Regions from separate parts of the Sulfuricystis multivorans genome, predicted to be linked through region 1. Evidence: riboswitches for the same ligand, from Rfam matches in the RefSeq annotation. Region 1 holds a riboswitch; the other holds the start of a gene.
The links. A riboswitch is a leader RNA that binds a small molecule or an ion and turns the genes downstream of it on or off. The one in region 1 is predicted to bind cobalamin.
Positions count from the first base shown of each region.

Region 2: another riboswitch for cobalamin. It lies ahead of EL335_RS11890 (TonB-dependent receptor domain-containing protein); the one in region 1 lies ahead of EL335_RS14205 (ribonucleoside triphosphate reductase).

Region 1 is NZ_AP018720.1:90,923-95,787, forward strand. It holds gene EL335_RS14195 (anaerobic ribonucleoside-triphosphate reductase activating protein) at 1-202, opposite strand, end outside; gene nrdD (anaerobic ribonucleoside-triphosphate reductase) at 195-368, opposite strand; gene EL335_RS14205 (ribonucleoside triphosphate reductase) at 398-2,536, opposite strand; cobalamin riboswitch at 2,679-2,890, opposite strand; gene EL335_RS14210 (EAL domain-containing protein) at 3,027-4,865, opposite strand, start outside.
Region 2 is NZ_AP018718.1:2,372,079-2,376,943, reverse strand. It holds gene EL335_RS11910 (phasin family protein) at 83-640, shown strand; RNA gene ssrS (6S RNA) at 784-965, opposite strand; gene EL335_RS11900 (cell division protein ZapA) at 999-1,319, opposite strand; gene EL335_RS11895 (hypothetical protein) at 1,330-1,524, opposite strand; cobalamin riboswitch at 1,638-1,843, shown strand; gene EL335_RS11890 (TonB-dependent receptor domain-containing protein) at 1,957-3,792, shown strand; gene EL335_RS11885 (FecCD family ABC transporter permease) at 3,796-4,782, shown strand.

The DNA.
Region 1 (4,865 bases):
GCAGGCCGCGCCGGCTGGCCAGCCAGCCGAACACGTCGGGCCAAGCTAAGGCTCCCGGACCGCGCGGTAGCAGGTGCGGGTTGTGGCAGTAGGTGCAGCGCCAGGGGCAGCCCTGGCAGAACACCACGGCGGCGAGCCGGCCGGGAAAGTCGATGGTGGTGAACGGCACCAGGCCGCCCACCGCCAGCGTTGGCTCAGGCACGCGCCGGCGCGCAGGGTTCGGCGAAATGGCGGCGCTCGTGGTGCTCGCTTTGCTTGCCGGGATTGAACTCGGACACCGGGCGGTGGTAGCCCATGACGCGCGTCCAGATTTCGCAGCGCTGGCGCTCGTGGTCCTGCAGGGGGGTGGTATGGGTGTTTTCGGACATGGCGTTTCCTTTCGTGGCGTGAGAAAAAATCAGTGGACGGCGGCCTTGCGGGCGAGGACTTCCGCGTCGCACTTCGGGCAGAACTCGTGCTCGCCTTCCAGATAGCCGTGTTTCGGGCAGATCGAGAAGGTCGGCGTGACGGTGATATAGGGCAGGCGAAAGCGCGTCAGCGCCGTGCGCACCAGTTGCCGGCAGGCTGCGGGTGAGGAGATGCGCTCGCGCATGTAGAGATGCAACACCGTGCCGCCGGTGTAGCGCGTCTGTAGTTCGTCCTGGCGGATCAGCGCCTCGAAGGGGTCGTCGGTGAAGCCGACCGGCAGCTGCGAGGAGTTGGTGTAGTAGGGCTTCTCCGGCGTGCCCGCCTGCAGGATGCCGGGCCAGCGCTTCCTGTCCTCCTTGGCGAAGCGGTAGGTGGTGCCCTCGGCCGGCGTCGCCTCCAGGTTGTAGAGGTTGCCGGTCTGTTCCTGGTAGTCGCGCATCTTCTCGCGCAGGCGGTCGAGCAGGCGCAGCGCCAGCGCGTGGCCCTCGGTATGCGTGATGTCGTGCGCGTCGCCGGTGAAGTTGCGCACCATCTCGTTGATGCCATTCACGCCGATGGTGGAGAAGTGGTTGCGCAGCGTGCCGAGGTAGCGTTTCGTATAGGGAAACAGCCCATCATCCATCAGGCGCTGGACCACCTTGCGCTTGATCTCCAGGCTGTCCTTCGCCATGTCGGCAAGGCGATCGAGGCGCGCCATCAGCGCCGCCTCGTCGCCGGCATGCAGGTAGCCGAGACGGGCACAGTTGATGGTCACGACGCCGATCGAGCCGGTCTGCTCGGCCGAGCCGAACAAGCCGTTACCGCGCTTCAGTAGCTCACGCAGGTCGAGCTGCAGGCGGCAGCACATCGAGCGGATCTGGTTCGGCTTCATGTCGGAGTTGATGAAGTTCTGGAAGTAGGGCAGACCGTATTTCGCGGTCATGGCGAACAGTCGCTCGGCGTTTTCCGATTCCCAGGGAAAATCCTCGGTGATGTTGTAGGTCGGGATCGGAAATGTGAATACGCGGCCGCGCCGGTCGCCGGCACTCATCACCTCGATGTAGGCGCGGTTAATGAGGTCCATCTCGACCTGCAGGTCGCCGTAGGCGAAGGGCATCTCGACGCCGCCGATGGTCGGGATCTGCTCGCGCAGGTCTTCCGGGCAGACCCAGTCGAAGGTCAGGTTGGTGAACGGCGTCTGCGTGCCCCAGCGCGAGGGCACGTTGAGGTTGTAGATGAACTCCTGCATACCCTGGCGCACGGCGTCGTAGTCGAGCTTGTCCTTGCGCACGAAAGGCGCGAGGTAGGTGTCGAAAGAGCTGAAAGCCTGCGCGCCGGCCCATTCGTTTTGCAAGGTACCAAGGAAGTTCACCATTTGGCCGAGCGCGCTGGAGAAGTGCCTGGGCGGATCGGCCTCGGGCTTGCCGGGCACGCCGTTGAAACCTTCGTGCAGCAGCTGGCGCAGCGACCAGCCGGCGCAGTAACCGGAGAGCATGTCGAGGTCGTGGATGTGCATGTCGGCGTCGCGGTGGGCCTGGCCGATCTCGGGCGGATAGACGTGGGAAAGCCAGTAGTTGGCCACCACCTTGCCGGAGACGTTGAGGATCAGGCCACCGAGCGAATACCCCTGGTTGGCGTTGGCCTGCACGCGCCAGTCGGCGCGACCGACGTATTCGTCGACGGCGGCGGCGACGTCCACCAGGGTCTTGCGGTCTTCGCGCAGGCGGCGGTGCTGGTCGCGGTAGGCGACGTAGGCGCGGAAGGTGCCGAGGTGGTTGGCGTCCACCAGCGTCTGCTCGACGATGTCCTGTATTTGTTCCACGGTCGGCGCCGTGCCGCCGTGGCGGTGGCGCAGCACCTTGAGCACCCGCGCGGTCAGCAAGTGCGCTTCATTCTCGTCGTACTCGCCGCTGGCCGCGCCGGCGCGTATCAACGCCGAGGCGATGCGCGCAGCATCGAAGGGTTCGTCGCGGCCGTTGCGCTTGACGATGCGTATGGGGAGACCGCTGGTTTGGAAAATCAATGTCGATGCTGCGGAGACAGTATTGCAGACGTCAAAGTTGCCGGACGTATGCGCGGCGCCCCCTCGCCGCTGCGGCGAACCATCTGGGGGGGCGGCCAGATTCAGGTCGATGTGGGAACGTTCCATGCGTGCTCTCCTCGAATTGTGGCAACCGGACAGGACGAGGAGACGCGACTGGCGTGAGCCGGTCGCGCAGAAACGCGCAAGGAGGAAAAAACCAACGCAAACATCATCGACCTCGTGCCAGGGACACCCCGCCCAACAACAACGAACCACCGATGTCGCGGCAGGTCTCCTGGCTCTCGGGTCGTCATCTCGCGCCCGCCTTCCCGGAAAAGTTCCAGTGGCATGGGTTGGCGCCAGACTCGCCGATCACAGTTGCGGGGGCAGCCCCGGATTTCGAATCCAAGATTCGTCACCGGATTCCCTCTTCGCGCCTCACCCCTTGCGGGGGGGGCGACCGCGACGCTTGCGTCGTCCGATCATGGACGACGCGGGGGAGTCTACTTTTGTGAATGTCGTACTGTCAAGTGGAACCTACTAGATATAGTGCGAGTAACGACTGAGGGCACTATATGTAGTGGCATGATGAGTTGGCCGGTTGGCGGGGACCGGATTACCCCTTGGCTAGCCAGCGCGCCTCGAAACCGTCGGCCGGCTCTGGCCTGCCGAAATGGAAGCCTTGCGCCAGGGAGCATCCCATGGCCAACAGGGCCGACGCCTGATCGGCATGCTCGACGCCTTCGGCCAGGGTTTCCATGTCCATGCTGGAACCCATCGCGATGACGGTGCCGACGATGGTGCGATCATTGCGGTCGCTGAGCATGTCGCGCACGAAGGAAATGTCGATCTTCAACCTCTTCACCGGGAACCGCTTGAGATAGGTCAGCGAGGAATAGCCGGTACCGAAGTCGTCGATGGAGAGTGCGAATCCGGCGGCTGCCAGGGCATGGGTGATCTCGACGGCTCTGTCCGGGTCGCGCATCATGCCGGATTCCGTCAGCTCGAGCTCGACAAGAGCGGGGCGAGTCTTGTTTTCCCGGGCAATCCGTATGGCAGCGTCAACGAAGCCGTCGTCCTCGAATTGTCGGGCCGAGACATTGACCGCTACCCGGAAGGACGCGGGACAACCGCGAGCCTCCCACTGCCGCACTTGCCGGCATGCCGTGGCGAGCGCCCATTCGCCCAAGGGAACGATCAGGCCGCGTTCTTCGGCGATGGGGATGAAATCGGCGGGACTGACGGCACCCCATTCGGAATCCGTCCACCGCGCCAGGGCTTCTGCGCCAATCAGGCTTCTGCTCATCAGATTCACCTGCGGCTGGTAATGGAGTTGCAGCCGTCCGGCGAAAAGCGCCTTTTCCAGTCGCTGTGCGATCGCGAGGCGGCGCGCCAGTTCCTCGCCCATCTCGGCCCGATAGAAGCGGTAGCCACCCCCTCCGCCGCCCTTGGCGCGATACATGGCGATATCGGCGGCTTTCAGTAGTTCTTCGCTGGACTTACCGTCTTCCGGGAAAATCGCGATGCCGATGCTCGCGGAGATACCGAATTCCTGACGGCCGGCGTTGATCGGATGCGCCAGTGCCTGGGCGACCCGTTCTGCGATCCGGACGGCGGCCTTACCCGAGTCTGAGGCGATAACGACGAACTCGTCGCCCGACAACCGCGCCAGCGTTTCCTCCTCGCGCAAGGCATCGCGGAAACGTCTTGCCACCTCGACGAGGACGCGGTCGCCCGCGTCGTGTCCTAGCGTGTCATTGATATCCTTGAAGCGATCAAGATCGAGGAAGAGCACGGCGAGTCGTTGACCGCGCCGTTCGGCGGCAGCCAGCTCATGATGCAGCCTGTCCATGAAGAGCGCGCGATTGGGCAAGCCGGTCAGCGGATCGTAGAACGCCAGATACTCGATCCGCGTCTCGGCCGCCTTGCGGTCGGTGATGTCCTGCACCGTCCCCACCGCCTTGATCGGTCGTCGTTCGTCGTCGAATTCGATCTGCGCGCGCTCCTCCACCCAGCGCGTCTCGCCGGCCGCGAGGATGCGGTGCTGAAGGTGATAGGGTGCGCCCGCGAGCGCCGCCTGCCAGGCCGCATCCACCATCTCCCGATCCTCCGGGTGGACGCAGGCAAGAAAGACCGCATAACTGACGGATGTATTCCTGTCGATGCCGAAGATGCGGAAGACCTCCGGCGACCACGTCAAGTCGCCACCGACGAGATCAAGCCGCCAACTGCCGATGCGGGCGACCTCCTGGGCGCGCAACAGGGTCGCCTCGCTTTCAAGCAAGGCGTCCTGGAGCCGGGCCTGCTCGGTCATGTCCTCGACGATGAGCAGCAAACGGGCTTCTTCTTCTTCTTCTTCTTCCGCAAGGCGGATGCCAGTCAGGGTGGCACGCACCGGGATGAGCGGGCCATCGGGTACGCGCGCCATTTCGAACAGCAGGTCGCGTTTGACGAT
Region 2 (4,865 bases), on a different replicon from region 1:
ATAATGCGCAGCATATTGCACTGCAACATATGCCTTCGACAACCCAGCCTGCCTCGACCGTTTTCTTTTTCAGGAGATTGCCATGTATACCACCCCCGAACAATTCGCCGGCGCCACCAAGGCCAACGTCGAAACCTTGCTGACGATCGCCAACACCGCTTTCGCCAGTGCCGAGCGTCTCGCCGCGCTGAATCTGAACACCGCCCGCACCTTGCTCGAAGACGGCGTCAACACCGCAAAGGCCCTGATGGGCGCCAAGGATGTCCAGGAGCTGGTGAGCCTGCAGACCTCGCTGGCTCAGCCGGCTTTCGAGAAGGTCGTCGCCTACTCGAAGAGCGTGTATGAGATCGCCAGCCAAACTCAGGAAGAGTTCTCGAAGATCTTCGATAGCCAGTATGCGGAGATCAACAAGAACGTCGCCAACGCCCTGGACAAGGCTGCCAAGAACGCCCCTGCCGGCTCCGACGTCGCCGTGGCTGCCGTGAAGTCTGCGCTGGCGGCCGCCAATTCGGCTTATGAAACGATGAACAAGGCCGCCCGCCAGGTTGCCGAGATGGCCGAAGCGAATGTCGCCGCTGCGACTTCCGCGACCGTCAAGGCCGTCGGCGCCGCTGCTCCGAAGGCGAAGAAGGCCGCCTGAGTTTCCGGCCGCAAGGCCGACCACGATTTAGGTTGCAACGTCTCCTCCTCCGGTTCCGCAACGGAACCGTTTGACCCAGACCGCAAGGTCTGGGTTTTTTTTGGGGAGAAAAAAGGCGCGGACTCTCCGCGCCCATCGAAGATGGGTTCCCCGCGCGTGCCGTTTGGCCGGCATCCTGAACCGGAGTTCAGTGTGGTCGCTTTCCTGCCGCTTCAGGTTCACCCGACGAAGGGGCGATCACAACGGCGGCGTCTTTGGGCGGCGACCGATGCCAATGGGCATAGGTTCAAGGAATGTATGGCCTTGGCGAACACCGCAGGGAAAAACCGGTGAAGCGCGGCGGTCGGGTGTGCTGCCGTCAGAACAGTTTTTCCTGCGGCGCGAGCACTTCGTCCAGCCGTGCTTCGATGGCATGGATTCTACGCAGCGTCTCACCGGCGTCAACGGCTTGATCGGTAGGCGATGCCGTGGCATTCTGACGGGCTGAGTTCAGCTCGTGCGCGAGGTTCAGCGCCGTCATCACGGCGAGCCGTTCGCCGGTGCTGCGGGTAGCCTTGGCGATTTCATTCATGCGCGCATCGAGCAGCGCGGCGGCCGCCTGCAACGCGTCGATCTCCTCGGGCGCACAGGCGACGCGGTATTCGCGTCCTTGAATCTTGATGTCCAGTGTGCTCGTCATGCGGGCTCCGTCATTCGGCGGGCAGCTTGTCGATCAGCCCTTCGAGCCGCAAACGCGCGGTCGTCATCCGCTCCATGAGCCCGCGCTTTTCTGCTTCGAGCGCGCCGATGCGTTCGCGCAGCTGGCGATTCTCGGCGCGCAGGGTTTCACACAAGGCGATGATCTGCTCGACTTTTCGTTCGAGGCTGGCGAGGGGAACGTCCATGACCGCGCAGTTTGTGGGAAAAAAGATTGCTGGTCAAGCAGTTCGCCAAGATTCTGAAGGCAATTTCGCGTTTCAGCCAAAAGTCGGCGCTGGCGGCACGGCACGCTTATAATCGTCGTCGCTTCGTTCGAGGTGCCTAGGGCGCGAATCTCGCGTCCGGGTGAAACGGGAAACAGGTGAATTGGCAACAATGAGGCCTGTGCTGCCCCCGCAACGGTAAGGAAGTGAGGTTTCGCCTCGATGCCACTGGGAGAACTCCTGGGAAGGCGGCGAAACAAGACTTCCAAGCCCGGAGACCGGCCTCGTTCGATCCGGTTGAATGCGCTGCGGGGTGCGGCGCGTCGGCAAAGCCCTGCCCACGCCGTCATTCCCTGTGCATTCGTTGTCCATTCGACTGGCCTGCGGGGACGCTGGCCAAACAGGGAGTCCGACATGAAATCTCGCTTTGCCAAGACGGCGCTCGCCGTTGCCGTTTCCATTGCCTTCCAACCCGCCTTTGGCTCCACCGAGGATGAGGCGACGGTGGTCGTCACCGCGACGCGCATCCCGACCCGCGTCGATGAGCAGCTCGCCGACGTGGCCGTCATCACGCGTGAAGACATCGAAGCCGCCGGTGCGACGACGCTACCCAGCCTGCTCGCGCAGCAGCCGGGCCTGCAAATCGTCACCAACGGCGGCATCGGCAAATCGACCAGTCTCTTCACACGCGGCACGAACGCCGGCCACACGCTGTTGCTCGTCGATGGCGTGCCGCTCGGCTCGGCTACCCTCGGCCAGCCTTCACTGACCAACCTGCCGCTTACGCAGATCGAGCGCATCGAAATCCTGCGCGGGCCGGCTTCCTCGCTGTATGGCTCGGATGCGATCGGCGGCGTGGTGCAGATCTTCACCAGGCAGGGCGAAGGGCCGATGAAACCCGAGGCCTTCGCCGGCGCCGGCAGTTACGGCGCCTGGCAGGCGCAGGTCGGTTTGTCCGGCGGCGGCGACTTGATTGCCTACAGTCTGCAAGCCGCCAAACTGGAAACGGCGGGCTGGGATGCAACACTGCCCAAACTCGATGCCCTGCACCGCGATCGCGATGGCTACCGCAATGCCTCATGGCAAGGCCGCATTGCCGTCACCCCTGTCAAAGGCCAGGAATTCGGCGCGACCTTCCTGACCATCGATTCGCGCAACCATTACGATGATCGCTTCAGCGCCGCGACGGTGGATTCCTATAACGACGACGCAACCAGCGTCTGGTCGCTGTATGCGAAAAACCGTCTGTTCGATGCCTGGACCTCGACGCTGCGCTATGGCGAATCGAAGGATCGCAGCGAGAATTTCTCGCCTGCCAAGAGCCTCTTTGCCACCCAGCAAAAGCAGTGGTCCTGGCAAAACGACGTCAAACTGCCGCTGGGCATCCTGATGCTTGCCTATGAAGACCTGCGGCAGGACGTCGAATCGACGACGAATTTCAGCGTCAAGGAACGCACGGTGCGATCAGCGATCGGCGGCTGGCAGGCGCGGCTCGGCAATCATTCATGGCAGCTTACGCAACGCTACGACGACAATTCGCAGTTCGGGGCCAAGACCACCGGCAGTCTCGCCTATGGCTACCGGATTCTGCCGACGCTGACTGCTCGCGTGGCTTTCGGCACGGCCTTCAAGGCGCCTTCGTTCAATGACTTGTATTACACGAGCCCTTGGGGCAGCCACGGCAATCCCAATCTGCAACCCGAGACGGCGAGAAACCGCGAGATCGGCCTCGACTGGAGCGGCCCGACGGGGGCGCACTTGGGCTGGAGCCATTTCGACAACCGCATCAAGAACCTGATCAGTTGGCAGAATACCGGCGGCTTTGTCTATGTGCCTTTCAACATTGGCCGCGCCCGCATCGTAGGCGACAGTTTCACGGCTGGCCACCACTGGGGCGCCTGGTCCGCGCAACTGTCGCTCGATCTGATGCGCCCCTATGACGAAGACACCGGCAAGCGACTGCCGCGGCGCGCCGCGCAGCAAGCCAAGGCGCGCGTGGCTTTTGAACCCGGCGCTTGGGCCGCCGGTGCCGAGCTCGTCGCGGTCGGCAAACGCTTCGATACCGCGACTGAAACGAAGGAGATGGCGCGCTATGAGCTGGTCAATCTGTTTGCGCACTTTCGGCTTGGCCGCGACCTGAGGCTCGAAGGGCGCATCGACAACCTGTTCGACAAGAAATACGAGACGGCCTGGGGCTATGCCAATCCAGGTACGATGGTGTTCGTCGGTTTGCGCTACCAGCCTCGATAAACCATGCCCACCCGCCGCCGCGCCGTCTGGGTGCTCAGCCTGCTGACGCTTCTGTCGCTGGGAAGCCTCGGCGTGGCCTTGGCCGTAGGTTCGATTGCCGTGGCGCCGCAGGAGCTCTGGGCGCTTTCCGCGGGCAACGAGACACCCCACCGGGCGATCGTGCTGGGTTTGCGCGCGCCGCGGGCGGCAGCGGGCTTTGCGGTGGGCGGGCTTCTGGCGCTCTCCGGCTGCCTGATGCAGGTGCTGCTGAGAAATCCCTTGGCCGACCCTTACGTGCTCGGTATCTCCGGCGGGGCCGGGGTGGGCGCCTTGCTGGCGATGTCGTTGGGGCTTGCCGGGCTTTCCGTATCGGGCTTGGCCTTTTTCGGGGCGGCTGCGGCGATGCTGCTGGTGTTTGGTCTCGCCCATGGCGATGGGGCCTGGACGCAGACGCGGCTGCTGCTCACCGGCGTCGTGGTTGCCGCTGGCTGTGGCGCGGTCATCGCCTTGATCCTGACGCTGGCGCCGGAACAGAAGATGCATGGCATGCTGTTCTGGCTGATGGGCGATCTGTCGCAGGCTTCAGTTGCCTGGCCCGCAGGGCTCGCGCTCTTCATTTGCCTTTTCGTGATGCTGCCTCGCGCGCGCGATCTCAATGTGCTCTCGCGCGGCGAGGAGCTCGCCCGCACGCTCGGCGTGGCCACGCACGACGTGCGGCGGCTCGTCTATTTCACGGCGTCGCTGGCCACCGCCTGCGCGGTCACCACAGCGGGCTCGATCGGCTTCGTCGGCCTGATCGTGCCTCATCTGGTGCGCCTCGCTTTGGGGCCGGCACAGGGTAACGACCAGCGCCTGCTGCTGCCGGCGGCGGCGCTCGCCGGCGGCAGCCTCCTCGTATTGGCCGACACGGCGGCGCGCAGCCTCTTTGCGCCGATCCAGCTGCCGGTCGGCGTGCTCACCGCGCTCATTGGGGTGCCGGTCTTCCTCTACCTCCTGGGCAAAAAGACGTGAGAGCTTGTGAAAAAATTCGTCGCGAGCGGGCTGATGGCAAGGCGCCCGGAGCGGAGCGACCGAGAAAACGAGCCGAAGGCGAA